DNA from 2 places in the Hymenobacter oligotrophus genome. Region 2 is predicted to be linked to the other one. Evidence: riboswitches for the same ligand, from Rfam matches in the RefSeq annotation. Region 2 holds a riboswitch; the other holds the start of a gene.
What was found. Region 2 has a riboswitch for S-adenosylmethionine ahead of D3Y59_RS15340 (phosphoadenylyl-sulfate reductase). Riboswitches for the same ligand answer to the same signal wherever they lie in the genome.
Positions count from the first base shown of each region.

Region 1: another riboswitch for S-adenosylmethionine. It lies ahead of metH (methionine synthase); the one in region 2 lies ahead of D3Y59_RS15340 (phosphoadenylyl-sulfate reductase).

Region 1 is NZ_CP032317.1:2,930,818-2,933,958, reverse strand. It holds gene metH (methionine synthase) at 1-1,782, opposite strand, end outside; SAM riboswitch class I at 1,855-1,969, opposite strand; gene D3Y59_RS12550 (DUF6069 family protein) at 2,100-2,537, shown strand; gene D3Y59_RS18765 (hypothetical protein) at 2,612-2,737, opposite strand; gene D3Y59_RS12545 (PA14 domain-containing protein) at 2,912-3,141, shown strand, end outside.
Region 2 is NZ_CP032317.1:3,564,321-3,567,461, reverse strand. It holds gene D3Y59_RS15345 (TonB-dependent receptor) at 1-231, opposite strand, end outside; SAM riboswitch class I at 558-670, shown strand; gene D3Y59_RS15340 (phosphoadenylyl-sulfate reductase) at 927-1,724, shown strand; gene cysD (sulfate adenylyltransferase subunit CysD) at 1,856-2,770, shown strand; gene D3Y59_RS15330 (sulfate adenylyltransferase subunit 1) at 2,880-3,141, shown strand, end outside.

The sequences.
Region 1 (3,141 bases), 630 kb from region 2:
GCCGCGGAAAGCAAACGACACGTTGCTGACGCCGCCGCTGGTGAGGGCACCGGGCAGGTGCTGCTTAATCCAGCGCACCGCCTCGATAAAGTCGATGGCGTAGCGGCGGTGCTCCTCGATGCCCGTGCCGACGGTAAGGATGTTCGGGTCGAAAATGATGTCTTCGGGCGGGAAACCTACCTCCTCGGTGAGGATGCGGTAAGCGCGCTGGCAGATATCGATGCGGCGCTGGAAGTTATCGGCCTGGCCCTGCTCGTCGAACGCCATTACGATAACCGCGGCGCCGTAGGCGCGCACCAAGCGGGCGTGGTGCTTAAACACTTCTTCGCCCTCTTTCAGCGAAATAGAGTTGACGATGCTCTTGCCTTGCGTGCACTTCAGGCCGGCTTCCAGCACCTCCCACTTCGAGGAGTCGATCATGATGGGCAGGCGGGCCACATCGGGCTCCGAGGCCAGCAGGTTGAGGAAGTTGGTCATGGCCTCCACCGAGTCGAGCAGGCCTTCGTCCATGTTCACGTCGAGCACCTGCGCGCCGCCTTCTACCTGGGCGCGGGCTACGGCCACGGCCTCGTCGAACTGGCCCGAGCGAATCAGGCGGGCGAAGGCGCGCGAGCCCGTCACGTTGCACCGCTCGCCCACATTCACGAACAGGCTCTCGGGGTGAATGTTCAGGGGTTCCAAACCGCTCAGGCGCGTGGCCTTCTTTGAATGAGCAATGAGCAATGAAGAATGATCAATGCCGCTCAAGGCCGCCGCTTGTTCATTGCTCACTGTTAATTGATCATTGATTTTACGCGGCGGGTAGCGGTCGACGAGCTTTGCGGCCTCGGCAATGTGCTGGGGCGTGGTGCCGCAGCAGCCGCCCACCACGTTCACGAGGCCTTCCTGCAGGTATTCTTCTAGCACGGCGGCAAATTCCTGGGCCGATTCGTCGTAGCCCCCGAAGGCGTTGGGCAGGCCCGCGTTGGGGTAAGCCGAAACGTAGCAGTCGGCTAGGCGGCTCAGCTCCTGCAGGTATACTTTCAGCTGCTTGGCACCTAGGGCGCAGTTCAGGCCGATGCTCAGGATGGGCAGGTGGCGCATGGAGTTCCAGAACGCCTCCACCGTTTGGCCCGACAAGGTGCGGCCCGAAGCATCGGTGATGGTGCCCGAAATCATGATGGGCACCACGCGGCCGCCTTCGTCGAAGAAGCGTTGGGCGGCAAACAAGGCGGCTTTGGCGTTCAGCGTGTCGAAAATAGTTTCGATCAGCAGGGCATCCACGCCGCCATCAACCAAGCCCTTAATCTGCTCGAGGTAGGCCACAGCCAGCTCATCGAAGGAAATGGCGCGGAAGCCCGGGCGGTTTACATCGGGCGAAAGCGAGGCCGTGCGGTTGGTGGGGCCAATGGCACCGGCCACAAAGCGCGGGCGCTCGGGCGTGCTGTACTCGTCGGCGGCCGAGCGGGCCAGCCGGGCGGCCTCGTAGTTCAGCTCGTACACAATGTGCTCGAGGGCGTAGTCGGCCTGCGCAATGGTGGTGCCCGAAAACGTGTTGGTTTCAACCAGGTCGGCGCCCGCGGCAAAGTACTCGGCGTGCACGCCGCGCACCACGTCGGGGCGCGTCAGACACAGCAAGTCGTTGTTGCCGCGCAGGGGCTTGGGATGGTCCCGAAACCGCTCGCCCCGAAAATCATCTTCGGTAAGCTGGTGGCGCTGCAGCATGGTGCCCATGGCGCCATCGAGCACGATGACACGGCGGGCGAGTAGCTCGGCAAGCGGGGAGGCGGGAACAGTAGGCATGGGGTCTTTCCGGATTAGCGATGGATGCGGGCGCGTATCCGGAAAGCCTAGGGGCCGCGAGGGCTCTGGTTCCGCTCATCTTCTCCGAACGCCGCTTAGTGGCTTCGGAAGGGAGTTAGCACCTTGCCGCAATGGCCGGTTGCTAAGACGTCGTCGGGCCCAGTCCCTCAGTCTTTCTGGATAAGCACCACGAAGATAGCGGCAGCTGCGAGCTTTTGCAAGAACTCACGTGTAGCTCAACATCAATTGCAGGCAAATCATTTGAAAGTATAAATATTAAATTGTAAATTATTGGTAGGAGAAGCGGGCGGAGTACTATGGAAACAACTTACCAGCAGCGTACATCATTAGCTGCCACTGGGCGCCGCGTTAGTGCCCTATGGTGGCTGGCGCCGGCTGCGGCCCTTGTGGCGGCGGCCTTAAACATCGGTATTTACTACGCCGCCACGGCCACGGGCTTGCTCCCCACCAACCTGCGCGAACCCACCGGCGGCACCATTGGCCCGGGGCACGTAGTTATGGCCTCGGTAGTGCCTGCGTTGCTGGGGGGCGTGCTGATGGCGGCGCTCATTCGGTGGGCCGATCGGCCGCTGCAGGCATTTACCATCGTGGTGGTGGGCATTTGCCTGCTCTCGATGGCGGGGCCGGCTGCTATTCCCGGCAATACCCCCAGCGGCGTCGCGGTGCTTGGCCTGATGCACGTGGTAGCGGCCGGGGTGGTGTGGCTGTTGTTTAGCCGCGGCGCGCGCACCTAGGGCCCTAGGTGCGCCAAAGCCCCTGCCAGCGGCAGGGGCTTTGGGGTGTATGCAACAAGTGCCCGCGGAGGGGCTTAGTCTTTCTTAACGCAGTTGGGCACGGTTTTGCCCCCTTTCTTCTTGGTGCCTTCTTGCTCGTAGCCTTTCCAGCACGGATCTTCTTTCTTGTGGGTAGCGGAAGCGGTTTTTTTGGTAGGCATGGCGGTGTGATTTAGGTGTTTGTAATACAGATGTTTACGGTTGATTGACGCGTTGGTTCAAGAATCCGGCAATAGTGCAACTCGAATAGCAGCCGCAGCACCTGCCTACCGGCAAACCGCTATGTTTAAGCCATGCAACACACCTCGTGGTTCACGATAGGATTTGGGCTGCTAATGAGCAACGCAGTGCAAGCGCAAAGCACGGCTCCGGCAACGGGCAGCGGGCTGCGCGCCGAATACTACCTAGGCGAGCATTTCGAGCAACGGGCTCACACGCGCATCGATCCGCAGATCAACTTCAACTGGAATTTTCAGTCGCCGGCGCCCGGGGTGCCGGCCGAGAATTTTTCGGTGCGCTGGATGGGCTACTTGCTGGCGCCGGTATCGGGCGTGTACACCTTTCA
Region 2 (3,141 bases):
CACCGCCAGCATTACCTCGTTGCCGGGCCACGCGTAGTACCCAAGGCCAACCTCGGCACTCCTAAACCGGGTGTCGCGGCCCGAGGCATAACGCAGCCCGCCCGCGGTTAGCGCCAGGTGGTTGGTAGCTGCCCAAGCCCCTTGCACTTCGGTGCCGTTGAGGCCGGTGCTGCCGCGCAGTTCCGCGGCTCCCTTCGCGCCCAGCACTGGCACATTGGCCGAATGCGGCATCAGGGCCGGGGCGCACCCGCCCAAGCCGCTTACCAGCGCTGCCGTAGCAACCGCAAAACAACTTACACGCACCCACATGCGCCCAGGAGCTACGCGCCAGTGCAATGGTTGCAGGCTACCTGAAATAAAACGGCGCCAATCTTTTACCAAGCAGCAAAATACCTGTCACAAACAGCCCAGTATTTGCTATCGACATTTCGTTTTTGAATAACAATTAACGCTGCAAACGATTGCTGCAGTAGCTAGATGATATTAGTTGAAAAGAATAATTTGGAAATACAAAAATTGCTTACCTACCTTTGCTTCATCAATTCTTCCCAGGATTGTTTTTATACAGAGGCGTGGAGAGAAAGGCTCCGTGAAGCGCCGGCAACCACGGGAAAGTCCCGAACGGTGCCAACCGAAAGGTCAGCGTAGCTAATTCCTGACCATATAAAAACAACGCACGCCGTGAACCTCATCATCACACCCCGCGCTACCGCCGCTGCCCCGCAGCAGGGCCTTTTCGGCTCCAACAGCCTGTGCTGTTGTTGCATGCCGATGCGCCGCGCGTGTTGTTGAGGTTTTCGCACCCTCCCTGCCCGCTTGCTGGAACGCCAACACCTAGGCTCCTACCGCCGGAGCATGCCCTAGGTCCGTTTGGCTTGGCCGCTTGAGCTTCGTTCGCCGCCTATTCCTCCAGCACCCCTCTCTTCTTGTCTTATCAGATCTGCTTTGCCTTGGGCAAACAGGTCGTAGCCCTGCTGCGCATGTCGACGTTAATCGATGCTCAGGTGGCGCAAATTCGTCAGCAATTAATTGGTGCTGATGCGTTGGATACGCTGCGCCTAATTGCAACTGAATTTGCTGGCAAAGCCGCTTTTTCTACCTCTTTCGGATTGGAAGATCAGGTAATTACGCACCTAATTTTTGCCCACGATTTACCCATCGAAGTATTTACGCTCGACACGGGCCGGAATTTTCAGGAAACCTATGCTACCTGGAGCAAAACCGTGCTCAAATACGGCAAGCGCATCCGGGCATATTACCCCGAGCACGGGCAGGTAGCTGCCTTGGTAGAGCGCCAAGGCCCGAACGGGTTCTACGAAAGCGTAGACGCCCGCAAGGCCTGCTGCCACGTGCGCAAAGTGGAGCCGCTGAGCCGCGCGCTGGTTGGTAAAGAGGCTTGGGTTACCGGCATTCGGGCTGAGCAATCGGCCAACCGCACCGGCATGCAGGTGGCCGAATACGACGCCAGCTACCAGCTGCTGAAGGTGAACCCGCTGCTCGACTGGACTTGGGAGCAGACCTGGGCCTTCATCCGCGAGTACAGCATTCCGCACAACCCCCTGCACTTGCAAGGCTTTGTGAGCATTGGCTGCGCGCCGTGCACCCGGGCCGTGAAGCCCGGCGAAGACTTCCGGGCCGGCCGCTGGTGGTGGGAAGATCAGTCGGCGAAGGAGTGCGGCCTGCACGCCACTACGCCTCCTGAGCTGTCAACTGTCAGCCATTAGCAATCAGCTTACGACCTAGGTAGCTAATAGCTGAAAACGAACAGCTAAAAGCTGCCGGCCCACCGCATTCCCCGCACTTCCTAATCCTCCAAAATTCGGCTGCACAGGCCGAACAGGCACCGCCTTGCCTTATGCCAACGCTCCCTCGTTTAGACTACCTCGATCGGCTCGAAGCCGAAGCCATCCATATCCTGCGCGAAGTGGCCGGGCAGTTTCAGCGCCCCGCGCTGCTGTTCTCGGGCGGCAAAGACTCCATCGCGCTGGTGCGCCTCGCTGAGAAGGCTTTCCGGCCTGGCAAGTTTCCGTTCCCGCTGGTGCACATTGATACCGGCCACAACTTCCCAGAAGTACTTGCATTTCGCGACGCGCTGGCCGAGCGCCTAGGTGAGCAGCTGATTGTGCGCCGCGTGGAGGACACCATTCAGCAGCGCGGCCTGCGCGAGCCGGGCGGCAAGTTTCCGAGTCGCAATGCCCTGCAGACGTACACGCTGCTGGATACTATCGAGGAGTTTGGCTTTGATGCCTGCATCGGCGGCGCCCGCCGCGACGAGGAAAAGGCCCGCGCCAAGGAGCGCATCTTCTCGGTGCGCGACGAATTTGGGCAGTGGGACCCGCGCCGCCAGCGCCCTGAGCTCTGGAACATCTACAACGGCCAGATTCAGCCCGGCGAAAACGTGCGCGTGTTCCCCATTTCGAACTGGACGGAGCTGGACGTGTGGAACTACATCCAGCGCGAGAACATCCAGCTGCCCAGCATCTACTTCGCCCACGAGCGCCGCTGCGTGGTGCTGCCCTCGGGCCAACTGCTGGCCGTTACCGAGCACCTCTCGCTCGATGCTTCCGATGAGCTGACTACCCGCCAAGTACGCTTCCGCACCGTGGGCGACGCCACCTGCACCGCCGCCGTGGAAAGCGACGCCAGCACCCTCGAGGCCATCATCGAAGACATTCTGCAGGCAAAAGTGAGCGAACGAGGAGCGACCCGCCTCGACGACCGGATTTCGGAAACTGGCATGGAAGACCGCAAGCGCAACGGCTATTTCTAAATCAGGTGATGAGGTGACAGGTGACACGTAGGCTGCGCGGCCCAAGGGCGCCAATCCGTTTCGTCACCTCACTTGTCACCTGTTGCCTGTCACTTGTCACCTATATCATATGGACCTTCTCCGTTTTATCACTTGCGGCAGCGTCGACGACGGCAAAAGCACCCTGATTGGTCGCTTACTTTACGACAGCGACGCCGTGTCGCTCGACGTGCTGGCTGCGCTGGAAGAGCAAAACCGCACTTCCGCCGCCGGTACCGTCGACCTGGCGCTGCTTACCGATGGCTTGCGCGCCGAGCGCGAACAAGGCATTACCATCGACGTGGCACACAAGTACTTTACTACGCCGCGCCGTAAGTTCATCATCACCGATA